DNA from 4 places in the Synechococcus sp. MU1655 genome. Region 3 is predicted to be linked to each of the others. Evidence: predicted binding sites of a transcription regulator. Region 3 holds the regulator's gene; each other region holds the start of a gene.
The links. The regulator NtcA, encoded in region 3, controls nitrogen genes in cyanobacteria. The targets are predictions, from matches to a motif close to GTANCNNNNGNTAC.

Region 1 (7,373 bases), on a different contig from region 3:
GTCCACAACACTGAGACGTTGGCTCAAAATCGCCGGCCCTGGTCTCTGGATCGGCTGTCTGATGGTGGCTGCCACCTTGGTGATGGGCACCACGGTGAATGGAGCAAGTCGGTGGCTGGTGATTGGTCCTATCCAGATCCAACCATCAGAGTTGATTAAACCGTTTGTGGTTCTTCAGGCTGCCAATCTCTTCGCCCATTGGAAGCGGAACGCACTCGATCAAAAGCTGCTCTGGCTATCAAGCTTCGCCATCCTCGTTCTGCTGATCCTCAAACAGCCGAATCTCAGTACAGCATCACTGATCGGTCTGTTGATCTGGTTAATGGCATTCTCTGCAGGGCTTCCCTTGCTTCAACTGTTTGGGACCGCACTAGCTGGAGGCATGCTCGGAATCAGCAGCATCCTGATTAATGAATACCAACGCATCAGGGTGATCTCGTTTCTGAATCCTTGGAATGATCCCCAGGGTGATGGATATCAACTCATTCAAAGCCTGCTCGCGATTGGATCAGGTGGGATTTTTGGGCAGGGATTCGGCCTATCAACCCAGAAACTGCAATATCTGCCCATCCAAAGCACAGATTTCATCTTCGCTGTCTATGCCGAAGAGTTCGGTTTCGTGGGGTCTGTGATGTTGCTGGTGTTTTTGATGCTGATGGGCTTCTTGGGGCTTCGTGTTGCTTTGCGCTGCCGAAGCAACCAGGCAAGGCTTACCGCCATTGGCTGTTCAACCCTTCTCGTAGGACAGTCACTGATGAATATTGCCGTGGCCTCCGGAGCCATGCCCACAACAGGCCTCCCCCTTCCTCTGGTCAGCTACGGAGGAAATTCATTGCTCTCCAGCATGGTGATTATTGGCTTATTAATCCGATGCTCACTCGAATCCACAGGCTTAATCGGTGGTCGCAGCCTCCGCGAGCAACAGCGCGGTGGATAAGGTGAACTTGAATTGATCCCGGTCGCACCGGTACAACCATTTCCTCATTCGAGCTGGCACTGTCCGACCTTGCCCGCAACAGCGAGCAACTGCTCAACCATGCGCTACAGCAGCCTGGTCCAATCACTGTGGCTCTTGTCTTTGCAGGAGGAGCTTTAACGAGCCTGGGCCCCTGTTCCCTCTCTTTGCTACCTGTCACCCTCGCGTACCTAGCCGGCTTCGAGAACAAGCAAAAACCTTGGCAACGCAGTCTTTCCTTTTGCGCTGGCATCGTGGGAGCCCTGGTTGTGCTTGGAAGCCTGAGTGGATTGCTGGGCCGCATCTACGGTCAAGTTCCTGGTTTGGTACCAACCCTTGTTGCGGTCCTAGCAATGGTGATGGGGCTCAATCTTCTCGGCGTGGTTCGAATCCCCCTTCCCGCAGGGCCAGACCCCATGCGTTGGACAAGCAAGGTGCCCGCTCCGCTAGCCCCTGTTGCGGCCGGATTAGCGTTTGGTCTCGCTGCTTCACCCTGCACAACTCCGGTACTGGCTGTGCTACTTGGCTGGATTGCAAGCACGGGACGTCCCCTCCTCGGGGTGCTGATGCTCACAAGCTTCGGGATTGGTCAAGTCCTACCTCTCCTCCTTGCAGGCAACTTGGCAGCCTCACTACCACGGTTGCTGGCGTTACGGCCCATCGGCCGCTGGGTTCCTCCCATCAGTGGGGTGATCCTGTTTGCCACAGGCACGCTCACCTTGTTAGCGAGATTGACCTGATCTGATGCCTGCACTGCGCCGACTCTTTGCCCTGCTTTCGGATCTTCGATTAGCGATCCTGCTCCTTCTGCTGATTGCGGGAGCAAGCGCCCTTGGGACCATTCTTCCCCAGAACGAAGCGCCTGATTTGTATCTCGAGCGATTCAATGCAGACCCATGGCTGGGAATGATCAATGGCGAACAGATGTTGCAACTGCAGTTGGACAGCATCTATTCCAGCGTGTGGTTTTTAAGCCTTTTGGCTTGGCTGGGATTGGCCTTGATCTTGTGCAGCTGGCGTCGTCAATGGCCAGCACTACTCGCCACGATGCGCTGGATTGACTACCGCCAACCCAGACAACTGAGCAAGTTGGCGTTGGCCGAATCAATTCACTGTTCCAACGGTGAGTCGGCCTTAGACACACTGAGTGAGCAACTCCAAAAGCAAGGCTGGCAGGTCCAAAGGCAAGAGGCTCGCCTCGCGGCGCGGCGTGGCGTGATTGGCAAGGTTGGCCCCTTATTGGTCCACACCGGCTTGGTGCTGCTGCTAATCGGTGCTGCATGGGGAGCACTTTCTGGAAACCGCTTGGAACGCTTCCTTGCGCCCGGCCGAGCTCTCGACCTGCTTGACCCATCTGGCAACAACCGGCTTTCGCTCACCCTCGAACGCTTCGCGATTGAGCGTGATCCGGCGGGACGCACCGAACAATTCCGATCAACCCTGAGACTTGATCCTCCAGGAGGGCCTTCAGAGCAGCGCATGATCAGCGTGAATCATCCGCTCCGCTATCGAGGGATGACTGTTTATCAAGCGGATTGGTCGCTAGCTGCGATCACCGTGCAGATCGGCAAGAGTCCTGAACTGCAATTACCTCTCCGTAGTTTTCCCGAGCTCGGGGAACAAATTTGGGGTCTGGTGCTTCCCACACGGCCAGACGGATCCGAACCTGTGCTGATGAGCACAAGCAGTGAACAGGGCCCTGTTCAGGTGTTCGATGCAGACGGATCTCTGCTGGGCAACCTGCGACCTGGCGGGGCATCCACTGAAATCAAAGGACTGCCCCTGAGAGTGGCCGACATCATGCCTGCCAGCGGACTGCTCCTTAAGCGTGACCCAGGTGTCCCTCTCGTTTATGCAGGTTTCGCGATCACACTGCTTGGCGGAGGCCTCAGCTTGATCGCAACCCGACAGCTCTGGGCCGTACTCGACCCGCCACCATTTCAGCCATCCAACAGACAGCTGCACATTGGCGGACTTTGCAATCGAAATCTCGCTGGCTTTGCGGCCGAATTGCCAATCCTGATCAGCAGGATTGACGGGTCCCGTGACTGACTCTTACAACCGTATGAACATTGCCACGAGGGTTGAAATCAGCTTCGAGCTGCATCCAAACGGGGGCACAGGCCGCGACTAAATCATCAAGAATTTTGTTCGCCACCTCTTCATGGGAGATCGAAGTGTTGCGAAAGTGATTGATATACAACTTGATCGCTTTCAGCTCGACCACTCGCGGTCCGGGCTGATAAATCAAGCGCAATACCGCGAAGTCCGGATAACCAGAAAAGGGGCAAAGGCAAGTAAATTCAGGCAATTCGATCGACACCTCATAGGGGCGCCCTGGCCTTGGGTTGTCGAAACAGATCAACTCCGCATTTGCAATAGCTCTTTCGCCATACAGCGGAGTTTTGGTGAGCTCAGTGCCGGGATTGTTCATCGAACGAATACGGAAAACTCCAGCGCCCGACCCTAAAGCCAGCCCTCCAAAACTGTTGAGTGGAGCTCAGCGCTGCTTGATTTGGTATCAACACGTACAACCTATAAACAGGAATGCAGGCCTAATAGGGGGGTGTTGGACTTGCTTGCAATGGATCTCAGTCTGATTACCGAGGGACAGGCTCTCCGTCTACAGCCTGAGAGCGTTCACGGCATGTTGTGGCTTCAAACTCACTTCGAAAAGTCCCATTGGGAGCTACTCGCTGAGGGCCTTGCCACGGTGAGTCAGTCGAATGTCGATGAGTTGATCAAGGATGCCTCAAACGCCGGATTGAACCTTTCTCCTCTCCCGGCCCTGTCATCTCAGCTCAATTCCTGACACACTCAAGAGAACGATCACTCAACAATCCATGAAAAAGGTCGAAGCCGTCATCCGTCCCTTCAAACTTGAGGACGTCAAATTAGCTTTGGTTAATGCCGGCATCGTGGGCATGACCGTGAGCGAAGTGCGCGGATTCGGTCGTCAGAAGGGGCAAGTAGAGCGATATCGCGGTTCTGAATTCACTGTTGAATTTCTGCAGAAGCTGAAAGTTGACGTTGTGATCGACGATGACCGCGTTGAAGCTGTGATTAACGCCATTGCGGAAGCAGCAAAAACGGGAGAAATCGGCGACGGCAAGATTTTTGTTTCTTCTGTCGACACCGTCGTACGGATTCGCACCGGCGATCGTGACAGTTCAGCCCTCTGATCTCAGGGTGTCCTGAATCACCTCTCGAATCTTTTCATCAGAAATCTGATGTGGCTCAAGCTCGCTTAACCACAACAGATATTCGTGGTTGCCGGCGGGACCTGTTATCGGCGATCCCACAACTCCCAGGGCGTTCCAGCCCAGGGAGTGTGCGGAATCGATCACTGAGGCAATCGCATCCCTGTGAGCCAAGCCATCTCGCACCACCCCGCCTTTACCTACCCGATCGCGACCCACTTCAAACTGAGGCTTCACCAACACCAATGCTTCGCTCCCCCGCGGTTCCAGCAAGGCGCGAATAGCTGGAAGGACAAGAGACAAGGAAATAAACGACACATCTGCAACAGCCAGAGTGGGGAGGTCGTCTTCAGGCCCATAGAGCTCAGTTGCGGTCAGTCGGCGCAAATTGGTGCGCTCTTTAAGGACAACGCGTTCATCAATGCGCAAACTCCAGGCCGTCTGGCCATAGCCAACGTCGATGCCATAAACCCGACGAGCTCCGTGTTGCAGCAAGCAATCGGTGAAGCCACCCGTCGAAATCCCTCCGTCAAGACAGGTGCGCCCCTCCACCGAGACAGGGAAAGCCTCCAACGCTGCCAGCAACTTTTCACCACCTCTAGACACAAACCGAGGAGGCTGCTCCACAATCAATTCGAGATCGATCAAAACGGTTTGACCTGGCTTGTCGAGCAGCTGCCCCCGATGATCTCTGACCTTGCCGGCGCGGATGAGCTGTTGCGCTTGCTGACGGGATGCAGCCAACCCCAACGTCAGCATGTGGAGATCTAAACGCTGTTTACGAACCATTTCGACATAAAAGCACCGTGAAACCGAAACAAATACCGGAGTTCCACCCGGAGTTCCGCAGACCTCCCTGAAGATCTTCGCAAGCCGCACGCAAGTCCGTGTCAGCCAACAACGTCTTCAACATCAAAAGCGGACGCCGCCAGTCCCTTCGAGCCAAATTTTGTCGCAAGTCCAGCGAGGCGTCGAACCGCGTACTTGAGCTACTGGCCCCTGGGTCTTTTGTCACGCTCGACAATCACCCCCAAGATCTCCCTCCCTTTCAAGTCATTGAATGTCGTGGGGGCCTCTGCTGGGTGCGTCAGCAAGCCTGGGGACAGAACGTTCAGTGGGAAGTTGAGCATCGCCGCCTCACATCGGCTTAGAGCTAATCGCAATGTCCAAGCCTTCAGCGCCATACATTGGTTGAGTTGTCGCCACGCGCTGGCCCTTGATCGAGAGATACACCCTGCCCGAGATGGGCGAGATCTGGACAGACCGTGCCAAATACCAAAGTTGGCTGGATGTTGAGGTTGCTGCCTGTGAGGCCAACTGCAGGCTTGGTCGTGTCCCACAGGATGCGATGCAAACGATTCGCGAACAGTCGGCGTTTGAACCGGAGCGGATCCTTGAGATCGAGGCCGAGGTCCGTCACGACGTGATCGCTTTCTTGACCAATGTGAATGAGCACGTTGGCGATGCAGGACGGTACATCCACGTCGGCATGACCAGTAGCGACGTTCTTGATACAGGCCTGGCGCTGCAGTTGAAAGCCTCAGTCGTTCTTCTGCGCCAGGAGTTGGCTGCCTTGGACGACGCGATTGCCAAGCTGGCGGCCGCACACAAAGCCACCGTGATGATCGGCCGTTCTCACGCGATCCATGGAGAACCGATCACCTTTGGCTTCAAGTTGGCTGGCTGGTTGGCCGAAACCCGCCGCAATAGTGAGCGTCTGGCTCGCCTAGAGCGTGATGTAGCCGTAGGCCAAGTAAGCGGGGCCATGGGCACCTACGCCAATACGGACCCAGAGGTGGAAAAGCTCACCTGCGAGATTCTCGGCCTCAGTCCCGACACGGCAAGCACTCAAGTGATCTCCCGCGATCGCCATGCCGACTACGTACAAATCCTCGCCCTGGTTGGAGCCTCGCTCGATCGCTTCGCGACCGAGATTCGCAACCTGCAGCGCACTGATGTTCTTGAGGTCGAAGAAAGCTTCGCCAAGGGACAGAAAGGAAGCTCGGCCATGCCCCATAAACGCAACCCGATTCGCAGCGAGCGCATCAGCGGATTAGCGCGCGTGCTGCGTAGCTATGTGGTGGCGGCTCTGGAAAACGTGGCTCTCTGGCACGAACGTGACATCAGCCACAGTTCAACGGAACGGATGATGCTGCCGGACTGCTCTGTGACCCTGCACTTCATGCTGCGAGAGATGACCGCCGTCATCTCTGGCCTTGGGGTTTACCCAGACAACATGATCCGCAACATGAATGTCTACGGAGGGGTGGTCTTCAGCCAGCGGGTACTGCTCGCCCTCGTGGATGGGGGTATGAGCCGGGAGGATGCTTACGAAGTGGTGCAACGCAACGCCCACAGCGCTTGGAACACCAATGGAGGTGACTTCCGCGCCAACCTTCAAAGCGATCCCGAGGTGAGCAACAAGCTCAATGCTGACCAACTAGCGGAGTGTTTCAGCACCCAGCTACACCAAGCCAACCTAGGAGTCGTCTGGGACCGACTCGGCCTCTGAGTCAATGTTCTGGACTCCCTATGCCGACTGGATTTATGTGGTTGTAAGCGTGAGCGGGATGCTACTCATCATCGTGCTGGTGCTTCGCCCTGAGGCAAAGTCATGACCCAAACAACAAGGACTGAACACGACAGCATGGGGCCTGTAGAGGTGCCGGCCAAAGCCCTCTGGGGGGCACAGACCCAGCGATCCCTGCAGAACTTCGCCATCAGCGATGACCGCATTCCTGTTGATCTGATCCATGCCTTAGCGCAAATCAAACAGGCGGCAGCGATCGTGAACGCTCGCCTGGGGGTGTTGGATCACAACCGACGCGACCTGATCGTGAAGGTGGCGGCCGACATAGCCGAGGGGCGTCACGACGATCAGTTCCCCCTAAGGGTTTGGCAAACCGGTAGCGGCACCCAAACAAACATGAATGTCAATGAGGTGATCAGCAACCTCGTATCGCGAAGCGAGGGGGAGCCATTAGGCAGCCATCAGCCAGTACACCCCAACGATCACGTCAACCGCTCGCAGTCCACCAACGACGCCTTCCCCGCAGCGATCCACATCGCTGCAGCAGCAGGCATCCAACACCGACTGTTGCCGGAAGTCCAACAACTCAGCGAGGCGTTTGCCACCAAGAGTGAGGCCTGGAGAGACATCGTGAAGATTGGCCGGACCCACCTACAGGATGCTGTGCCGCTGACCCTTGGCCAAGAAG
Region 2 (7,373 bases), on a different contig from region 3:
TTGGTGATGGAATTATGAGTGCTATTGATTTTACTTTGGATGTTGATAAGGTTGAGGATCCAAAGGGGGATAGGGTTGAGATTACGATGTGCGGAAAATTTCTTCCTTATAAGAAATGGTGAGCTTTTAACTTTTTAGAGAGTATTGCCCGGCATGTCCGGGCTTTTTTTGGCTTAAAATTGCTGTTGAAGTTGTTGCTCTGCTTGGGCGAGACGTTGTGGGTTCGTGAGTTCTAGGCTTAAACATTTCAATTGTTCTTTGCTATGAGTTGTTCCTATACATCCCAGTGCTTTTAATGCGGCTTGAGCACTGCCGTCAGATCCGTTGTGGACGAGCTTGGCCAACCTGTCACTGATAACCTTTTCGTCTCGTCGCTGCAGCAAACGAATGCAGGCAATCACTACAGGGTCACGCCAATCTTGAAGAGTACATTCACATAATTGCAGTAATTCACTTGCTTGAAGTTGATGAGATTTGAAGCTGAGAAGATTTAAACCAGCGAGGCGTTGTGCTTGGCTTGGTAACTGCAAGATATGCTCAAATTGAGTCAGCGTGAGCTCGGAACCCCAGCAACTCAGTGCGTTGAGCAGTAAGGCATCGGGAGTATTGGATTGATTCAGTTGTGCGAGCAGCCAATCTTTTGCTTCAGGTTGATGGCAGAGGCCGGCGGCATGGATGAATTCAGGTTGAATTCCGTGTTGCTTGATCAGAGTCTGGATGATTGGCCAGCCTGTTTCTGCCAACATCCCCAAGCGTTCAGCCACTGCAAAACGGAGTTCATCAGAAAGGCTGGGAGAGAAAATCTCTCCCAGCCAGGTTGGATTCAATGGAATCCTCCGTGCATTGGACAGCCGATCCCAGAGGGTGGCCTCATCTATTGCACTCATGGGGTTTGAAATTAGCGAGCACCAAGTTCGGCGGCAAGTTCACGTTCCAGTTTCTCATCATGCTCTGTAGGTAGAACATCTGAAATTTTGGTGCGGTGGGTGCTGTAAAAGAGCATGCCGATGAATACCATGCCTCCAACAATATTACCTAGCGTAACTGGGAGGAAATTCCAGAAGATTACTTTGTAAAAGGGCACTCCTGATCCAAGAATCGGACCAGCGGTGTGTAGGAATTGATTCACAACAATGTGTTCCATGCCTAATGATTGGAAAGCGGTGATGGGTAACCAGCAAGCCAAGATTTTTCCTGGAACACTTTTGCTCACAAGAGCCATCGTGACACCTAGGCAAACCAACCAGTTGGCAACAACTCCGCGAAGGAATGCTAAAAAGAAGCCCATACTTCCAAGAGCTTCGTACTTTTTCACAACGTTGATCTGATTAAGAGCAACGATTTTCTGAGCAACGAGATCCCAAATCGGTGGCCCAACATTCTCAGCAGCAGCATCCAAGCTGCCACTCGTCAGGCTGATGCCCATGATGATGGCGACCACGAGTGTGCCAATGAAATTACCAATCCACACCCACACCCAATTGCGAAATGTTGCACTCCAGCTGCATTTGCCGGCCCATGTTGCCATCGGCAGCAATGCGAAGTTACCGGTCACCAGCTCCATCCCGAAGAGGACAATGCTTGCAAAACCAAATGGGAATAGGAGAGAACCTACGAATGGCAGTTTTGTCAGGATTCCCACCGTGAGGGCCAGGACCACTGCGAGACCAAGAATGGCTCCGGAGTAAAAACCACGGATCAGCAGGTTTTTAATGCTGACTGTTGCTTTCTTGCCGCCGGCTAAAATCATGCCGTCGACGAGTTCATTAGGTAGGACGTAGTCCATCTGGGACGCTGTTGCACTCATGATTGGGTGTTTAGTAGATGAAAGGGAATCAACCGCTGACGCGATTCATGAAGCGTGAGAAAAAATCTTGATTCTGTGGTGCTACAGAAATTGGTGCTTTATCTTCCCCACTTGCGCTAAGCCAGTTAACAAAACGCGATAGGAAATCAACTTTGAAAGCCATTGTGAAATAAGCCGATGTGAAGATTGCTGAAACGTTGAACCATGGCTTCAAAACAAAGCGCCACGGTTTCCTGAAAGGAGTAGCGATTTAGTGCGATTAAGCCCGAGGTTTTGCTCCGAATTGTTCAATCAGAACCTGTTTAAGAACATTTTGAATGTCTTCTGCAGGAATAGCCTTTTGCTGAATTTCGCCGATCTGTGGGTTTTCGCCTTGCGATCCTCCAATGCTCAGCGTGTAGCCCTCACCCATTTCGCCCTTACTGTTTTTCGCTTTGGTGCCTGTCAGACCAATCGCACCCATGAAGGCTTGCCCACAGGTATTGGGGCATCCGGTCCAATGGATCTTGAGCTCTTCGGGCAGTTCGAGTTCTGCATCGAGTCGCTTAGCAGCAGCAATCGCTTGATCTTTGGTGTTGGTGAGACCAAAACTGCAGTAGGTGTTGCCTGTGCAGGAGACGGTTCCCGCTGCGATGGCACCTGGCTCAAGAGGGAAGCGCTGTAGCAAAGGATCGGCTTTGAAGCGGTCCAGCTTGGCTGTTGAAAGCCCCACGATGATGACGTTCTGGTCTTCTGTTAGGCGAATTTCTCCAGTTCCGTATTCCAGGCTCGCTGTGGCTAAATCGTGAAGGTCTGTTGCGGTGAGTCGTCCAACACTGACGTGGAGACCTGCGAAGAATTCATCTTTATTCTTTTGGGGATGGATGCCGTAGTGAGATCGCGGTGTGGAGTTAAAAATTGAACCCGGATCTTCTGTGAGTGGACCAAAGAGGACCTCAACTTCATTCCTAAATGCGTCAATGCCAAGCTCGTCGAGATACATGCGAAAGCGTCCCTTGGGGCGCTTGTTTCGTTCGCCGTTGTCACGCCATAAGCGAATGACGCAATCTGTCATTTTACAAATTTCATCCTGCTTTACCCAGGCATTCAGGGGAATGGCATACGCGTTCATTTGGGAGGAAAGAATTCCGCCGATCCAAACACCGAAACCCATCACACCATCGCGTTCAACGGGGTGAAAGACGATGTCGTTGTGAAGTAAGAAATTATCTTTGGCGCCAGCAACAGCAGTATTCCATTTGCGAGGAAGATTGGAAAACTCTGGATTGCCTTGGCAATTATTGGTTAGAAAGTTATGTAGTTCGGTTGTGAAGGGACGAGTGTCGATGATTTCGTTCGGATCAATTCCTGCTAAGGGATTTCCAGTGACATTTCTGGGGTTGTCAAATCCTGATTGAATTGAACTGAGACCAACGGCCTTCAAGCGTTTTATAATATCGGGGAGATCGTCAAGTAATACTCCTCGAAGTTGCAAGTTCTGTCGTGTTGTGATATCGCAGCTTCCATTTTCGCCGTAACGTTCAACAATGGAAGCGACAACGCGGATCTGTTCGTTGCTGAGCACACCATTGGGTACTCGCAGGCGAAGCATGAATTTTCCTGGAGTTTTTGGCCGCCAGAACATCCCATACCATTTGAGGCGGAGCTGAAGATCGGTTTCATCAACCTCTTCCCAGCCAATTCTTGCAAACTCTTCTAATTCACTTCCAACAAGAAGGCCATCTTTAGAGGCTTTGTTTTGCTCAATTTTATTGAGCTTCTTGTTTTCTAGGAATGGTCTTGTTGGGATTTGAATGCTCATAGCGCTGATGCTTGATACGGGAATTCGTCTGTAAGCGACATTTCCAGCACATCAGAGAAAAATCCGTGCTGCAAAGTGTTTATAGCGATCGATGGGGTAGTGTTTCGGTATCGGTTGGAACCAAATTGGCGGCTCCTGACTTGAAATATTGTTTGATTGGCTACATGCAAGTGCTTTGATTTCTGGCTCTATAGATTTGAATTTCAGAAGCAGAAGATTGCATCAGTATTGGCGGCCGATTTCTCCGATCCAGCGAACAGCCCCCTGGCGGATCATGGACCAAACCCTTGCCATGGCAGCTAAGTCGCGATCGAAATCATTCTTGAACCGCTGCGATGCTCGGTTGTTGCGAACGCTTGATTGCATGGGGGCGCGAGAATGCCCTCTGCGGTAGTAAGTCATGCATGCATGAACGGAAACCACCTGACTACATCAGTTCAAGGGGCTTTTGATCCGTGGCCGTTGTTACGGAAACGGGGCGAATCAGGGGGTGCAACTGCCCTTCGTCTGGTGGTCCACGGCCGTTCTGGTGGCCTCGTTCCCCCTTGTGTGCGGGAGATTTCGGTGGCTGTTGCTGAGTGCCGAGCGGCCCCAGTTGAATTGGAGGTGCTCACCGCAGAGGTTCCGACGGCAGCGCAGTGTGACTCACAATGGCTGGTGCCCCTTCTCTTGCTTCCTGGCAGTCATGCCAGAAGCGATGTGCCTCTGATTCGTGACCGCTTGAGGAGCGAGGGCGTTGTGGTGAAGCCTCTTCCCTTTCTTGGTTCCTGGGAGTGTTGGTGGGTGCTGATGTCCCGTTGGATTGAGGTTGTTGTTGCTCAAAATCGATCTCTGGCACTCGTTCACCATCCATTGAGGCCAGGGCTCTCTGATCGCTTTTTGATTTCAGTGCAACGTCGCTTCGGCTTACCTGTGGTGGCCTTTGATGTCTGGGACCAGTTTGCTAAGAATCAACCCAACATGGTTCCATTGCCGCTCTCGCTGGCTCCCAACCGGATGTCGGAGGCGTTGGGTCAGGCTGGTGGGCTGCCATCCCTCTTAGAAGTTCCCGAGCTTCGTCAGGGTCTTATTCATTGTCTAGCTGCATTGCCGTGATTGACTCGACCATGACAGGAACTGTGTATCTCGTCGGTGCTGGACCAGGAGATCCCGACCTTCTCACCGTGAAGGCTCATCGTCTACTGCGATGTTGTGATGCTCTCGTCTACGACTCCCTGGTTCCAAGCGAGGTCCTGAATCTCGTTCCAGACACTTGTGAACGTCATTTTGTCGGCAAACGTCGCGGACACCACTCCGTGCCTCAGCCCAGTACCAACTCGGTGTTGGTGGCCTTGGGTCAGCGCTATCAAACGGTGGTTCGCTTAAAAGGTGGAGATCCTTTCCTGTTTGGTCGTGGTGGAGAGGAGGCCGCTCATCTGGTGTCCCATGGCATTGCGGTTGAGGTGGTTCCTGGTGTCACGGCCGGGATTGCCGCTCCGGCGTATGCCGGAATTCCGGTCACGCATCGTCGAGCAGGCTCGTCGGTCACCTTCGTAACGGGTCATGAGGAGATTGACAAACGTCGCCCATCCGTGAATTGGCGTGCGTTAGCTACCGCGAGTGATGGTTTAGTGATTTATATGGGTTTGCATAACCTTCCACGGATTGCCGAGGAATTAATCGCCGGTGGTTTAGATGGAGATACTCCTGTGGCTGTCGTTCAGCAGGGCACGGTTGCTGGTCAGCGTTGCTTGAAGGCACCCTTGCGGGAGGTGGCAGAAGCCACCCGAACAGAAAAATTTGCATCGCCTTCCATCGTTGTCGTGGGAGATGTGGTGAACCAGCAAGTCACTGCTTGCTCACCTGAGCCCGCTGCGGTCACGATGCCGATTCCATTTTGAAGTCCGTTCCTTTTGCCGCAGCGATGATTCAGACCAGTCCGAGTCTTATTCACCTAATCAGGATTGAGCTTGGGTGTCCAAGATGTTTCTCGTAATCGCGGCAGAAGTTGCACAAGGTTGCAAGGACGGGTGTTCGCGTCCAATTGGCTGGAGATAATTCGATCCCAAGCTGTTTGAACAGCATCTAAAGAACCGGGAAGAACGAAAACGATGGTGCCGTTGGCGACGCCAGCAAGGCAACGACTTTGAAGAGTGCTGGTGCCAATGCTTTCGTAGGACAGAACGCGGAACAGTTCTCCGAAACCGTCGATGGTTTTGTCGAGTAAGGGAGCGATGGCTTCCGGGGTCCCATCACGACCTGTGAGCCCAGTCCCGCCGCTGGTGATCACCACATCAATGGTTGGGTTGGCGATCCATTGACTCAGCTCAGATCGAATGAGGTAACGATCATCAGGGCAGATTTTTCGATCACTCAGTTGATGACCTGCCGTTGCCAGGCGTTGTGCCAGTGCGTCGCCGCTGCTGTCTTCCGCCCTTGTGCGTCGGTCGGAAATGGTGAGAAGAGCAATGGAGAGGGTCAGTTCAGGATCATGCGCCTGTTCTGACGCTAAAACCAAACAGTGCTCGAGATTGTCCACTATGACGAAATCTCAGGAGAGATCCATCCACGTGTTGTTGTTTGCCTCTCTTCGCGACCAAGCGGGCTGGGCTGAACAATTGCTGACGCTCCCTGACAGAGAGGTTGTTACCGCTGAAGATATCTGGACTCAGTTGCACCTTGGTCCTCGACCTGCAGCGGTGCAAATTGCGATTAATCAGCAGTTGGTGGCTCCGATGACGTCGGTGCATTCCGGGGATGAAATCGCGTTTCTTCCACCATTTACGGGAGGTTAAAGGGGGTTTGATGCAAGAGAAGATCACGGTCCAAATACACAGCCAAATCTTTGATCCTTGGATTCACTTGGCTGCCTGGTCGTCTCAGACTGCGGCGTTAGCCACATTTGTGGGTCGTGTGCGTGATGTTGCGCAGGATGGAAGACCTTTGGACGCGTTTGAGCTCACGCACTATCCAAAAATGTGTGAGGGAGTCATCCGTCAGAACGCACAACGGTTGTTGATTGATCACGGTGCCAACTCAGCTCTTGTGCTTCATCGGGTGGGTCGCATGCTGCCCTCGGAGGTGATTGTGCTAGTGGCTGTTGAGGCTGATCGCCGTGGCCCTGCTCAGCGTTGTTGCATGGATTTGCTGGAGGCGATTAAGCATCAGGCTCCTTTCTGGAAAAGAGAATGGAGGAATGGGCAGGGCACATGGCTCAGCGGCAATACACCGCTTTGAATGCATGTACTAGAGGAGGCGTGTTCGGATCAGTTGCGCCCAAAGACTCTCGCCCACTTCCAACCCTCCTGTTTCTGCGGGAATCTCCAGCAAAAGATCGCTGTTAAGCAGGGAGCCAATGCGGGATGAGGCTTGTGAATCGCTCACTCGCGCCATGAGCTCTCCGCTCGCATCGACCTCCAATTGAGCGCGGGCGAGTTCGGGGCGGCCTGGCCGGCGAGCCAAAGCGTTGGCCAGTTTGACTTTGACGCGCGGAAATAAGTCAGGCTCTTCTTGACCTTCCAGCAACTGCAAGGCGGGCCAGAGCAGCTGTAGGGCGGTGATTGCTGCAGCGACAGGGTTTCCAGGGAGGCCAAAGAAAGGCACGTTGCCTTCTCGGCTGTTGATGTGCCCGAAAGCGAAGGGGCGTCCTGGCTTCAGAAACAGTTTCCAGAAACTAACTTGCCCCAATTCGTTGACGAGCTCCCGGATCCAGTCAGTGTCACCAGCGGAAATTCCCCCTGTGCTCACCACAACATCACAGGTTTTGCTGAGCTCAGCTAGCGCGCG
Region 3 (7,373 bases):
TCTCCATCAAGCATCAGCCTCTCGCTCTGCAGGTCTCGGCGATTCGTTTCAAGCGCATTGGGAGCCACTTCAAAGTGGGGATTCATTTGTGGATCGTCTCTGGCGACTCGGCCAAACCCAGGAAGCATGGGAAACCTGGCGAAACCAACAACCCCCGTCCGATCAGCCCACCAATCCAGAACAAAAGCTCGTAGAAGGTCGTCTTCGTGTTGCCGTCGGAGACTCATGGACAGGGCTGAGTCGTCTTTGGCGCGCCAGTTTGAGGCTGGTGAATCAATCCTGTGAGACGCGTCAGCTCCTTCACCGGAGCCAGCATCCGCGTCTGCTCTCCCAGGTGTTTGAGAGCGCATCACAACAGGAGGAGGTGCGGAATGAACTGCTGATGGCGATCGCCAAGCAAGAATCCCGTTTCTCCCCAGGCGTTAGCTCACCCGTGGGGGCGGTCGGGTTGCTGCAGCTGATGCCAGCCACAGCGGAAGAACTCGCCGGCGGTGCGCTCAGCCAGGATCAATTACGAGAGCCAACACGCAATGCAACCCTCGGAGCGCGCTACATCGGTCAGTTGCTCGAGCAGTGGCAAGGAGACATTGTGCTGGCCGTTGCGAGCTACAACGCAGGGCCTGGAGCCGCCAGTCAATGGGTCACACCCGCTTTGAAGAACGATCCGGAATTATGGATCGAGAGAATTCCCTATCCAGAAACACGCCTGTACACAAAAAAAGTACTGGGAAATCTCTGGGCCTATCTCGGATCAGAACCTGACCGCTGCGACAGCTGAGGCAAAGGGGTTTGGCAGATCCTGACCCAACCAGATGCCCACCAACACCAACGCCGCCAACCAAAAGGCCATGACCTGAGGCGGAGGCACCACCTTGATCCGGGTGAGGTCCAGCCGGGCCAGCAAGGTGGCAGACGCCAAGATCAACACATCGGACAGCAAGCTCAGACTGAGCAGATAGAGGCCCACCATGATCACCAGCAGAAGGGTGGAGATCAGGCTGAGCACCCGGCTGGACGCCATCAGCAACGACAGCTGGCGAAGGAGGAGATCCGGCATCGTGCAGATGAGCACAATCACGAGCGATTGCAACACCTCCACCGTCCAGAACAAGGTGGGCGACACATTTTGCAGAGCGATCAAATGCTCGCTCTCAATGGACCAGTGATGGCCAAGAAAAACTGCCACACCGAACAGAACAAGCAGCAGGGGAGCCCGCAGCGGCAGTAGGAGGAAACGAAGAAGAAACATCAGCAAGCAGCCAACGGTCGACTGATGAAATCAGCGAGAAAGCAGATCACAACAACGGAATTGGCTTTTAAACGCTAGCAACAACACATCCTTCAGCCTGCCAAAGTAAAAGCATTCAAACGTTCCCGGCATGACCGGCAGTTCCTCCCCCGCCACCCTGACCCCTTTGCAAAAGGGGTTGCTGCTGATTACGGCTCTGGTCCTCGCTGCTGGATTATTTCTGCTTCGCAACGGGCTCAACCAGGAAGCCCCTCTCGACCAGCTGGCCAGGCAATCTCTGGATCCTGAGGTTGCCCTCAACAATTCCCGGCCCACCATGCTGGAGTTTTACGCCGATTGGTGTGAGGCCTGCCAAGCCATGGCACCCGCCATGCTTCAAACGGAACAGAAGCACGCCGATCAATTGGATGTCGTGTTGGTGAATATTGACAACCCACGCTGGTTGGATTTGATCGACCGGTATGACGTCACGGGGATTCCACAGCTCAATTTATTTTCAGCTGACGGTGTGATGCGCGGCCGCTCGCTTGGGGCGAGAACAGCAGACCAGCTGGAATCATTGGCGGTTGCACTGATTAACAATGAGCCACTGCCCCAGCTTGCTGGAGTTGGTTCCACCAGCAGCGTGACCCCTGCGGAGATGGTTTCAAGCCCAGGCCCGCGCAGCCACAGCTAGACAAACCATGAACAGTTCATCGCAGACGACACCCATGGACTCTCGTTTTCGAGTTGACCTGATCGCCGCAACCCCGAATCCGCAACAGTGCGTGTACGTGGGTATGCACCAGGACTACAGCGAAGGCTTCGTGGCCGCCGATCGCGAGCAATGGCCCGATGAGACCAGAGCCGGCGAAATTTGCGTCAAACGCCTTTTAGCAGGAGAGCGGGGCCATTACGGACCCATGGAGCATGCCCAGATTGTGTTGAACGTGGGTTGGTTTCCTCATTCCGTGATGCAACAGGCACGGACGCACCGGGTGGGCGTCAGTTTTGATGTTCAATCCATGCGCTACACAGGCGATCGCATCTGCAGGGCAGCACTTGGAGAACTCGATCTCGAAGAGGTGTTTTATTTGCGCCCCGTCGGTGAGTACAGCGACCGCAAGGGCAAGAAATACCTTTACAGCGAAGCTGAGCGAAAAAAAGATTTAAACCACTGCAAAATCAGTGCCGATCGCTATCAGGAATTGCTTCAGGCCGGCTACGCCGAGGAACATGCCCGCGGCATCCTCCCCTTTGATTACAGGCAACATTTCGTGGTGAGCTTCACGCTCAGAGCCTTCCTGCATTTCATGGATCTTCGCGCCAAGCTCGATGCCCAGCAGGAAATCCGCGAGCTCTGCGACCTGATGTGGCCGCACCTCAAAACATGGACCCCAGAATTTGCGAGTTGGTACGAAAAAACAAGATTGCACAAGGCGCGACTTGCTCCCTGAGCAACCTTCAAAAATCAAATTGAAGACAAAAATAACTTGTGGATTGCTTAACAGTTAAACAATCCAGATTGCCCGTTGAGTTCAGTCTGATTCAGACCTTGGCCAGCGTGACGCGCTCGGGTTGATGCTGATATTTACCTTGCCGATCGCTGTAGGTGGTCTCACAAGGATCACCTTCAAAAAACAACAACTGACAGATCCCTTCACTGGCGTAAATGCGACAGTCAGCGCCAGAACTGTTACTAAATTCCAAGGTGAGATGTCCCTCCCAGCCAGCTTCCGCTGGAGTTGTATTCACAATGATGCCTAAACGGGCGTAGGTGCTTTTACCAAGACAAATCACCGTGATATTGGGCGGCACTCGCATCTTTTCGAGGGCAACACCGAGGCCATACGAATGCGCCGGAAGGATGAAATAGTCTCCATCCTCATCATGATGAATGGGCGTTGATTCAAGATTGTCAGGGTTGAATCTCTTGGGATTCATGATCGTGCCAGGCACGTGGCGAAAGATCAGAAACTCCTTAGGCGAGAGCCTCAGGTCGTAGCCGTACGAGGAACAGCCAAAACTCAGAACCGGACTCTGCCGTTGATCCGGATCCAAGTGGCGCACTAATCCATTTTGAAAAGGCTCGAGCATGCCTGCATCAGCCTGATCAGTAATCCAGCGATCGTTCTTCAGCATTAGAAACCTCGACGCAATTCCGTCACTTGATCCGCCATCTCCATCATCTCTGCAGGGATCGCGGGCCCGGTCACGATCACATCCATCGCGGAAGGCCTTTGCTCCAACACCGATAAGACATCCTCGTGGCTTAAATAGCCAAGCTCGATCGCCAATCCAATCTCATCCAGAACGAGTTGGTCCAACGTGCCTTCTAAGAGATGGGTCTTACAGATCTGCCAAACCTCTTGGACTGCCTCTTTGACCTCCTCATCGCGGCTCACAGCAGCATCTGACAGGCATTCCGTCACGGAAGGTCGCAACCATCTGAGCCTGTCGCACAGGGTGAGGCTGCTCTTGGGGCCTTGACCCACTCCACCCTTGAGAAACTGGGCGATCAAAACATGGCTACCCAGGCCTGCAGTCCGCAGCGCTTGGCTCAGCACACAAGAAAAGCTCCCCCGAAAGGAGGCGGTATGCACCTCAAGCTGCCCTTCTGGAGCCACCAAATGCAGGGGTGGACGAACCTCGACAGAGGGCAATCCCCTTAGCCCTGCTTGCTCGAGAGTCCTGTGGTCAACAGTCCGCGACTCACGAGAATGATGGGTAGGGCTGAGGCTGACGGTCATCACATTCGCCGAAGTCCGGCAAATCCGGATGTGAATGAATCTAGCGGTGAAAGTTGAATGCACAAGTGTTTTGACACCATCCATGGTGTGCCGAGCCAACTGGCAGGCTCAAAGCACCTCCGCACCGTGGACTTATGACCGACACCTCTCGCAATGACGGACGTCGGCCGGGTGATCTTCGCCCCTTCTCGATCAGCTGGGATCCCATGGGATTTGCCCTCAGCTCAGTGATCATTCACAGCGGACGGACCGCTGTTCTTTGCAGCGTTTGCCATCAGGAAGGTGTCCCTCGCTGGCGCAAAGATCAAGGCCAGGGATGGCTGAGTGCCGAATACCGACTCCTTCCTGGATCCACTCCAGAGCGTCAAAACAGAGAGCTGCTCAAATTAAGTGGACGCACCCAGGAGATTCAGCGCCTGATTGGTCGCAGCCTGCGCGCCGCCATCAACATGGAAGCTCTCGGCGAGAACACGTTGAGAATTGATTGTGATGTGATTCAGGCGGATGCCGGCACCCGTACCGCGGCGATCAGCGGATCTTGGGTCGCGCTGCAACGAGCCTGTGAACGGCTTGTTCAACAAGGGGTTCTCAACACCAACCCTGTCCAAGCTCAGGTGGCAGCTGTCTCCGTTGGCGTGATTCAAGACCGCCCCCTTCTCGATCTCGACTACAGCGAAGACAGCCATGCCGACGTGGATCTCAATGTCGTCATGAACGGAGAGGGACAATTGCTGGAACTACAGGGCACTGCAGAAGGAGCTCCTTTTAGCCGCCACCAGCTCAATGCCCTCCTGGACCTCGCCGAGCCTGGGCTCAAAAAAATCATGGGTGATCAACGTGCGGCTCTTTCAGCTACATGAACTCCGCTTCAGGACAAGGCAGCATTTCGTGTTCCTTGCTACACGAGCCGGGTTGGCTGATCCATAACATCTCGTAAGACGCGCTGGGAACATGGCTGAGGTCAGCCGCGGCTTCAGCCGCTATGCACCACCAACAATTCGCCCGGCGGCCTCGAGCTTCGGGACCCCCGCGGTTCCATCCAACCGCACTCTTCAAGACGTCATTCGGGGACTCGATGGAGCCAATTCCGAAATGGTGGAACGGGGGAAAACCATCTTTTTCCCCGGCGATCCAGCAGAAAAGGTGTACCTCATTCGTCGCGGTGCAGTTCGCCTCTCAAGGGTGTACGAATCCGGCGAAGAAATCACCGTTGCCTTGTTACGAGAAAACAGCTTGTTTGGCGTTCTGTCGTTATTGACAGGTCATCGCTCTGATCGTTTTTATCACTCGATCGCTTTCACCAGAGTGGAGATGGTCACGGCGCCCGCCACATCAGTGCGGCAGGCCATCGAAGCTGACACCAGTGTGGGATTGCTGTTGTTGCAAGGTCTGTCCAGCAGGATTCTCCAGACCGAAACGATGATCGAAACGCTCACCCATCGGGACATGTCGTCTCGGCTGGTGAGTTTTCTGCTGGTGCTCTGTCGAGATTTCGGAGTGCCTGGTCAACGGGGCATCACCATCGACCTTCGCCTCTCACATCAAGCCATCGCCGAGGCCATCGGCTCCACACGCGTCACGATCACTCGTCTCTTGGGTGATCTCAAGGCGTCCAGCCTTGTCGATATCGATCGCAAAAAGATCACTGTTCTCGATCCAATCGCTCTCGCCAAGCGATTCAGCTGACCATGCAGGTGAAGATGGAGCTTCCATCCGAACTCTGACCCTTCGTTCTCCGTGACCGGCTGGTTCCTACTTCTCGCTCTTCTTGTGCTTGGAGGCGTGCTCTCAACCCTGGGAGACCGTCTTGGATCTCGCGTGGGGAAAGCTCGACTGAGCTTGCTTGGACTGCGTCCCAAACGCACGGCCGTGGTGATTACGGTGTTAACGGGCAGCCTGATTAGTGCCCTTTCACTCGGACTCTTGCTGTTGGTCAGTCGACAGCTCAGGGTGGGCCTGTTTGAACTGAATGCTCTCGAAGCGAAATTGCGGAGCAGTCGCGCCGACCTCAAAACAAGCAAACGCGCTCAGACACAAGCTGGCAAAGAGCTCACAACCGCCCAACAGCGCGCGGCAGAACTGCGTCGCACCCTGAAGCCACTCCAGGAGCAAACCCGATCCCTGGAGGCAGAGCGACAGCGATTGAGCCAAGACGTGGATGCGAAAGATATTGAGATTCAACGCACCGAACAGGAGCTCTCAGCCGTGCGCTCTCAAATTCGCAGTGGCGAGAAAGAACTCAATCAACTGGAAGACAATCTCCTCGCCCTGCGTCGCGGAAATGTCGCCATCAGCAGTGGGCAGCCGCTTGCAACCGTGACCTTGAAGCTCGAACGCCCCGATCAGGCAAAAACGGTGATCGATCAGTTACTACGAGATGCCAATCTTCAGGCCTATCAACAAGCGCTCCCTGGCCAACCGGTAGAGCGTCAGATCCTGCTGGTTCCGCGACCCGACATCAAACGCTTGGAACAAACGATTCGCAAACCTGGCACCTGGGTTGTGAACATTCGTTCAGCAGCCAATGTGCTTCTGGGTGAAACCGTTGTGTATGCCTTCCCGGAAGTGCTTCCCAATGTCACGGTAACCAGAGAGGGGGAGATCCTGGCCCGCACCACCCTCGCGAGCAATGAGCGCAACCCTGAAGCCGTTCGCAACCGACTGAATCTTCTCCTTGCCTCCACATTGGCCGAGGTGCAACGACGCGGATCTCTCAGCAAGGGGCTGCAGTTCGATGTGAATGCCATCAATGTGCTGGGCCAAGAGCTGATCGACCGCAATGGCGGTCTCGCTTCGCTCGAAGCGGTTGCTTTGCGGCGCAGCGAGACCGCCGATCCCATCGCCATCCAGTTGCGACTCAGTCCATGACACGCGTCGTCGCCTTAGATCCTGGCCGAAGCAAATGCGGCTTGCTCCTTGCAGACATCTCAACGAACACGGTTCTGCAAGGCATGGTGATACCAAGCTCTGAGGTCCTTGATCAGCTGCGCGCCTGGATGGAAGACGATCAGGGGGAGAACTCTCAGATTGCTGATCTGGTGATCGGTGACGGCACCAGCAGCACGATCTGGCAACAACAACTTCCCACCAGCATGAAGGTCCACGTCGTGGACGAAACAGCAACCACCCTGCGAGCACGCGAGCGTTACTGGCAGTTGTGGCCTGCACGGGGCTGGAAGCGCTTGCTTCCTTCAGGCCTGCGCATCCCGTCTGGTGATCTCGACGCCATCGCAGCGCTCGTCATTCTTGAGGATTACTTAGAACGGCCTTTGCGATGGCCGGGACCCGGTCCCCTCAGAAACGGGCCCTCACGGTGAAGGTGTAATCACCACCGGGCTCCAGGTCATAGTCAGATTTCACAAGGAAGCGAAGGAGCGCGTCTTGAATCAACGCTC
Region 4 (6,582 bases), on a different contig from region 3:
CAATCAGAGGCCCCATCCTCTGAAACATATGTGATTTTGTAGCTTTTATCATCGATTTTCACTCCACCTGCTTCATTAATCTCTTTAATAGCCATCTCCTCAGTTTCCTTAAGAGTTGTCTCAGAGATTGCCATCGTTCCACTCAGTGAGTGAAGGATCCCAACTTTGATTTCACCATCGAAATCACCACCTGCACTGTCACTACTGCCGCCACCACCACAAGCAGTGACAGACAGACCCAGCGACGCTGCGGCGATGCCGGCAAATAGACGCTTGGACAACGATGAGCTCATGAGTACCAAAAACAAGAGAAACGACGCTTCAACGTCGGAGTTTGCAAGGTACAGATCAAGAGAAAGATATTCCTGTATCAACAGGAACTTTATTTTAATAAGGAAACCAAATATTTTTCAATTTGGTAGCTGTTGCAACACAAATTCTTCCACGCAATCAAGTCCTTCTTCAGTACGAAGATTGGTAAAGCACCAGGGTCGATTCCTCCGCATCCTTAATGTGTCCTGTTCCATGACTCCGAGGTCAGCACCAACGAAAGAGGCCAGATCGATCTTGTTAATGACTAATAAATCAGACCGTGTAATTCCAGGTCCACCTTTACGAGGAATCTTGTCTCCAGCCGCTACATCAATTACATAGATACAAAGATCGACAAGTTCAGGACTAAAACTGGCCGCAAGATTGTCTCCACCGCTTTCAACCATCACCAGATCAAGTCCAGGAAATTGATGCTCCAGTTCACTCACAGCAGCTCGATTGATGGAGCAGTCTTCTCGTATCGCCGTATGGGGGCACCCCCCGGTTTCAACCCCACGGATACGCTCGGGCTCCAATGCACCTGAGCGCGTGAGGAATTGAGCATCCTCTTGCGTGTAGATGTCATTGGTCACAACTGCTAATTGCAGGCGATCACGCAATCTCCTGCAAAGCGCTTCCACGAGTGCTGTCTTGCCTGAGCCCACCGGACCGGCGACTCCAAGCCTGAGTTTGCTGCTCATCAGCTCCGGAACAAACGTGAATACAACTCAGCATGAGCCAACTGGGCGAGCCCTGCACCAACACCACCACACCAAAGCGCGTGCGGATCTTGATCTTTTAAAACACTCGCCTGATCACGAATCATCGGCAACAGTCGCTGCTGAATCCGTTGGGCCGTGGTGGGACCCAGCGGCACCAAGCGGACCGCCGCACTGAGCTGATTTGCAACCCAGCCATAGAGATAACCCTCAACCATCTCCAGCTCAGAAATCTTCCACGACAGGGCAGCCCAAGCCCAGGCCGCAGGCCACGCCAAAACCAATGGCTGAGGCAATGGATGTCCAAGATCAGCCATCAACTTCAGCAAAGAACCACCCATCTGTCCTTGCTGAGCACGCATCTCAGCCGACTCCCTCAAAGCCAGCAACCACCCATCGAGACTGATCAAGTCACTGGGCATTTCTAACCTTTTTTCCTCCCAGCTTTGAAGCTGAACACGCAACGGGGTTAGCGCCGCAGCCTCCAACCTCAATGCACCCCTCTGAAGCTCAGCTTCAATCCACTGTTGAAGATCGAATTCGTTGATCAAAGAACCATCCTGGATCAAGACTTCAAGACCTTCGGAATAACTAAAAGCACCAACAGGCAAAGCAGGGCTTACCAACTGCAATAACGCAAGCGATGTCATGCGTGCTGATGGGCGATATAAGCACCGCCTTCCGGCATGAATGAACGACAACACCGTGTCAGCTTCAATCCACGACCCTTAAGCATGGTTTCGAGTACGGAGTCATTCAGTAACAACAGCTCATCCTCATGCAACTCAAGTGCCACATGGCGATTCCCTAGGTGATAGGCAGCCTCCAGCAATGCCAGCGGCGTTGCTGCTTCCACCCGCAACAACTCCTCAAGAGCAGCGGTTACCAAAACATGCACCTGCTCATGCGCATCGGTGAGGCGATCACCAGGCATCAAGGCTCGCTCGCGCGGCAGCTGCAACAACACGTCTCGACCACAAGCAGTTCGACGACGTCCACGCAGCACCGTGCGCTGATCCGCGCTCAACGGCAACTCCATCACAGCGAGGGAGCCGTTCGGCCACGGCTCTTCAGACAAGAGGCGATGGTCCAACACGGTCAAGCCAACATCCAAGGGTTCAGACAACCAAAGAGATCACGCCACAAAGACTGCCCAAACAGCACGCCATCATTTGGTAGTCCTTGTTACAGAGCTGAGGAGAGTTGGCGTCGAGCGTGCGTTGATGCAACGACTTGATCCATGGCACGGCACCTGCAACCTGCAGTTTGTTGCGGGCAGCAGTGGCAGTCAATTTCAAGGGGGCTGCACCGCCCCCTTGAAATTAATGCGGGCCGAACGGGGCGAGAACGGGCGTTGCGAGCTGCCACTGCTTCATACCGCTGGTGGCCTTGTGGGGGGAGACCAATTGAGCATCAACCTCGGCTTAAGACCAAACAGTCGCTGCTTACTCACAAGCGTGGCCGCGCAAAAGATCTATGGATCCATAGGTCGAAGCCAGCTCCATCCGCTGGGAACTTGGGCCCGCCAACAGGTCTCGGCAGAGCTTGATGCGGATAGTGATTTGGAATGGCTTCCGCAAGAACTTGTGCTCTATGCCGATGCTTTGTTTGAACAAAACCTCAGCGTCACATTGCCCATGGATGGATCCTTTCTCAGCGCTGAAATTGTGCGTCTCGGACGCACTGCCGCAAACGAAACATTGGGACAGGGATGCTGGAGATCAGACGTTCAAATCCAACGCCAAACGTCTGAGGGAAGGCGTTGGGAACTTGTTGACAGACTCGAAATCAGCGACGACGCGCTGAAGGGGTTCCATGGACTCAATCAACAACCTGTCTTCGGCACCTTGGTTTGGGCTGCACCCTTCCCTCTCCAAACAACCAAGATCAACAACCTCCTCGATGACATTCGCCAAGATCGAAAGGCTCTCGAAGGACAGATGCATTGCGGCGCACTCCCTCAGGGACTGATCGCCCGATACAGCGGCTTCTCCAGTCGAGATGCCCGTTTCTGGTTCAGCAGGATTTGGGCTCGCACCCGTCAAGCGCGAAACCTGGCATCGCCAAAGATTCCCAGGGTCTGGCCTTTACAAGAAAATCCATTGAGGCCATAAGGGTTCACATTGAACATTCCGCTGCTACAGAGCGATAGAAACTAAAAAGAGAGCAAGGTCACCATGCACCTCAGCCCTCAAGAAAAAGACAAGCTGCTGATCGTCACGGCTGCGCTCTTGGCAGAACGTCGTCTCCAGCGCGGCCTCAAGCTCAACCATCCTGAAGCTGTGGCATGGCTCAGTTTCTTGGTTTTAGAAGGAGCACGCGATGGGAAGAATGTGGCCGACCTCATGCAGGAAGGCAGCACATGGTTAAGCCGCGACCAGGTGATGGAGGGCATTCCAGAGTTGGTCGATGAAGTCCAAATCGAGGCTGTATTTCCCGATGGGACCAAGCTCGTGACCCTGCATGACCCCATTCGCTAAGGCTTCTTCTAATGGCACCCCTCATCCCCGGTGAATTGTTACCGGAACCCGGCGAACTTGAACTCAACGCCAACAGAGAGGTCACGACCCTCACCGTTGCCAACAGCGGAGACCGCCCCGTGCAGGTGGGATCCCACTTCCATTTCCAAGAAGCCAATGCAGCCTTGATCTTTGACCGTGACGCTGCACGCGGTCAAAGGCTTGACATCCCAGCCGGTACGGCCATTCGCTTCGAGCCAGGTGACAACCGCGACGTGAGTTTGATCCCGTTTTCTGGAGCACGCCGCGTGGTCGGTTTTAACGGAAACATCAACGGACCCCTCGACGCCTGATTCATGCCCTATCGCATCTCCCGCCAGGCATACGCCGAAACCTATGGGCCAACCACTGGAGACCGCATTCGTTTAGCGGATACCGAACTCATCCTCGAAGTGGAAAAGGACTTCACCACCTACGGCGATGAGGTGAAGTTTGGCGGCGGAAAGGTGATTCGCGATGGCATGGGCCAATCTCAAACCTCCCGGGCTGGAGGAGCCGTTGACACCGTGATCACCAATGCCCTCATCCTTGATTGGTGGGGCATCGTCAAAGCCGATATCGGCCTCAAAGATGGCCGCATCGTTGGCATCGGCAAGGCAGGGAACCCCGACATCCAGGGAGGCGTCAGCATCGTGATCGGGCCAGGCACGGAGGCCATTGCCGGTGAAGGACACATCCTCACGGCAGGTGGCATTGACACCCACATTCACTTCATCTGCCCCCAACAGATTGAAACAGCTCTGGCCAGCGGGGTAACCACACTCATGGGCGGTGGCACGGGACCCGCCACCGGAACCAATGCAACCACCTGCACCCCGGGTGCATTTCACATCAGCCGAATGCTGCAGGCAGCAGAAGGACTTCCCGTGAACCTGGGCTTTTTCGGTAAAGGAAACGCCAGCACTCCAGAAGCCTTGGAGGAACAAGTACGAGCGGGAGCCTGTGGACTAAAGCTTCATGAGGATTGGGGCACCACACCTGCCGCGATCGATGCCTGTCTGTCCGTTGCTGACCACATGGATGTGCAGGTTTGCATCCACACCGACACGCTCAATGAAGCCGGTTTCGTGGAAGACACCATCGCAGCCATCAAGGGACGCACGATTCATACCTTTCATACCGAAGGTGCCGGAGGCGGGCATGCGCCAGACATCATCAAAATCTGCGGAGAAGCGAACGTGCTGCCAAGCAGCACCAACCCAACCAGGCCCTACACCCGCAACACTCTCGAGGAACACCTCGACATGTTGATGGTGTGCCATCACCTTGATCCAAAAATCCCAGAGGACGTGGCCTTTGCAGAATCACGCATCCGCCGCGAAACCATTGCTGCTGAGGATATCCTTCACGACCTCGGCGCCTTCTCGATCATCGCTAGCGACTCCCAAGCAATGGGACGCGTGGGAGAGGTGATCACACGCACCTTCCAAACAGCCCACAAAATGAAGGTTCAACGCGGCGCCTTACCAGAAGACTCAAGCCGAAACGACAACCACCGCCTCAAGCGCTACATCGCCAAAGTGACGATCAATCCGGCAATCGCCCATGGCATCAGCAGTCAGGTGGGTTCCGTGGAAACAGGCAAACTCGCCGACCTCGTGCTTTGGAAACCAGGATTCTTTGGAATACGACCTCAACTCGTTATCAAAGGCGGGTCAATCGTCTGGGCCCAAATGGGGGATGCCAATGCCTCAATCCCCACGCCTGGTCCAGTCCACGGCAGACCGATGTTTGCTGCCTTCGGCAAAGCGCTTGCACCCAGTTGCCTCACCTTCATGAGCGATGCGGCCATGAACGACAACATCCAAAGCAAGCTTGGACTGAAACGCACCTGTATTGCCGTAGAAAATACGCGTGACGTTGGCAAAAGTGATCTGAAGCTCAACTCTGCACTACCAAACATGAGCGTGGATCCACAGACCTATGAGGTGTTCGCCGATGGCGAGCTCCTAACCTGCGAGCCAGCGGAGGAGTTGCCCCTCGCCCAGCGTTATCTGCTGCTGTGACCACCACCCTGTTGGTGATCCAGCACGTTGATCGCGAGGGACCTGACTTAATTGGCACCCTCGCCATCGAGCGGGGAATGACGATCAAAATCCTGCGACCAAACCGAGGCGATACCCTCCCCGATCCCAGCACCTGCCCAAACACAATCGCGTTAGTGCTGGGAGGGCCGATGGGGGTGAACGATCGCCACCGGTCCAACCTGACCTGGCTTCAAAACGAACTTGATTGGCTCGTGGAATGGCACCGACAGAGGAAACCGGTCATCGGCATTTGCCTCGGCGCGCAACTGCTGGCCGTTGCAGCGGGAGGAACCGTTGAACCGCTGCAGGTTGGAGAACCACCCCAACCGCTGCGGGAGGTGGGCATCGGTGCGATCCACTGGGTAATCGATCCGAACGACGATCCCTGGCTACGGGGGCTCCACGTGAGCGAGCCCGTTCTGCATTGGCATGGCGACCGTATTCGCCTACCTGTCGAGGCCAGCCTGCTGGGCTCATCTCTGCACTGCCCGGAGCAACTCTTCCGAATCGGCGACCATGCCGCAGGAGTGCAGTGCCACTGGGAGGTCAGCGCAGAATCACTGAAGCGCTGGATCGCTGAAGACCAGGACTACGTAGTGGGCGCCCTAGGCCGCGATGGGCCTGCCCTACTGAAGCAACAGTGGACCACCATCGGAGCAACGCTTGAACGCCGCGGCCGGATTGCCATGGGTCAAATCCTGACGGACTTGACGAACCAGTTCAACACAGAAAACAAGACTTTTTTATAAGTTTGTATCGAAGCAAGCGCCAAGGATTTGCCAAGAATCAAATACTTTTGCCGTATCAACTGATACGCAGCGTTCACCTCGCTCCCTTACGAGGCGCAGTTCGACTCAGGCCATGGAACGGGGACCTGAGCTTGCTTCGTGGAACTTCTTATGACCACTCTTCTATACCGGGGCCACACCTACCAGCAACACAATGACGCAGCACACCAAGCCAATGTGCAGCTCAACTATTGCCGCAGTGTGAGTGTGTATCCAG

Region 1: queF (preQ(1) synthase) is a predicted target of NtcA. The motif match lies at 3,474-3,487, and genes of this name have one in related genera.
Region 2: NCN04_RS01595 (ferredoxin--nitrite reductase) is a predicted target of NtcA. The motif match lies at 3,716-3,729, and genes of this name have one in related genera.
Region 4: NCN04_RS05665 (urease accessory protein UreD) is a predicted target of NtcA. The motif match lies at 2,207-2,220, and genes of this name have one in related genera.

What each region holds. Positions count from the first base shown of each region.
Region 1 is NZ_JAKUHK010000029.1:5,365-12,737, forward strand. Features, by position in the region: gene NCN04_RS02640 (FtsW/RodA/SpoVE family cell cycle protein) at 1-937, shown strand, start outside; gene NCN04_RS02645 (cytochrome c biogenesis CcdA family protein) at 1,027-1,695, shown strand; gene NCN04_RS02650 (cytochrome c biogenesis ResB family protein) at 1,700-3,007, shown strand; gene queF (preQ(1) synthase) at 2,979-3,389, opposite strand; gene NCN04_RS02660 (hypothetical protein) at 3,540-3,767, shown strand; gene NCN04_RS02665 (P-II family nitrogen regulator) at 3,799-4,137, shown strand; gene NCN04_RS02670 (TlyA family RNA methyltransferase) at 4,126-4,944, opposite strand; gene NCN04_RS02675 (hypothetical protein) at 5,043-5,306, shown strand; gene purB (adenylosuccinate lyase) at 5,372-6,667, shown strand; gene NCN04_RS02685 (hypothetical protein) at 6,672-6,773, shown strand; partial or broken gene NCN04_RS02690 (class II fumarate hydratase) at 6,770-7,373, shown strand, end outside.
Region 2 is NZ_JAKUHK010000015.1:531-7,903, forward strand. Features, by position in the region: gene cynS (cyanase) at 1-122, shown strand, start outside; gene NCN04_RS01585 (HEAT repeat domain-containing protein) at 174-887, opposite strand; gene NCN04_RS01590 (formate/nitrite transporter family protein) at 899-1,786, opposite strand; gene NCN04_RS01595 (ferredoxin--nitrite reductase) at 2,067-3,608, opposite strand; gene NCN04_RS01600 (hypothetical protein) at 3,831-3,974, opposite strand; gene NCN04_RS01605 (DNA mismatch repair protein MutS) at 4,017-4,703, shown strand; gene cobA (uroporphyrinogen-III C-methyltransferase) at 4,715-5,488, shown strand; gene moaB (molybdenum cofactor biosynthesis protein B) at 5,542-6,069, opposite strand; gene NCN04_RS01620 (MoaD/ThiS family protein) at 6,128-6,382, shown strand; gene NCN04_RS01625 (molybdopterin synthase catalytic subunit) at 6,393-6,824, shown strand; gene NCN04_RS01630 (molybdopterin molybdotransferase MoeA) at 6,834-7,373, opposite strand, start outside.
Region 3 is NZ_JAKUHK010000023.1:2,798-10,170, forward strand. Features, by position in the region: gene NCN04_RS02205 (lytic transglycosylase domain-containing protein) at 1-778, shown strand, start outside; gene NCN04_RS02210 (hypothetical protein) at 752-1,249, opposite strand; gene NCN04_RS02215 (thioredoxin domain-containing protein) at 1,380-1,925, shown strand; gene thyX (FAD-dependent thymidylate synthase) at 1,960-2,685, shown strand; gene dcd (dCTP deaminase) at 2,777-3,370, opposite strand; gene NCN04_RS02230 (cob(I)yrinic acid a,c-diamide adenosyltransferase) at 3,370-3,978, opposite strand; gene rph (ribonuclease PH) at 4,113-4,838, shown strand; gene ntcA (global nitrogen regulator NtcA) at 4,930-5,664, shown strand; gene NCN04_RS02245 (DUF3084 family protein) at 5,716-6,846, shown strand; gene NCN04_RS02250 (RuvC family protein) at 6,843-7,295, shown strand; gene NCN04_RS02255 (DUF3146 family protein) at 7,273-7,373, opposite strand, start outside.
Region 4 is NZ_JAKUHK010000086.1:391-6,972, reverse strand. Features, by position in the region: partial or broken gene NCN04_RS05685 (transporter substrate-binding protein) at 1-293, opposite strand, end outside; gene ureG (urease accessory protein UreG) at 411-1,013, opposite strand; gene NCN04_RS05675 (urease accessory protein UreF) at 1,013-1,681, opposite strand; gene ureE (urease accessory protein UreE) at 1,678-2,145, opposite strand; gene NCN04_RS05665 (urease accessory protein UreD) at 2,255-3,145, shown strand; gene NCN04_RS05660 (urease subunit gamma) at 3,209-3,511, shown strand; gene NCN04_RS05655 (urease subunit beta) at 3,523-3,843, shown strand; gene ureC (urease subunit alpha) at 3,847-5,556, shown strand; gene NCN04_RS05645 (type 1 glutamine amidotransferase) at 5,553-6,326, shown strand; gene NCN04_RS05640 (DUF4278 domain-containing protein) at 6,477-6,582, shown strand, end outside.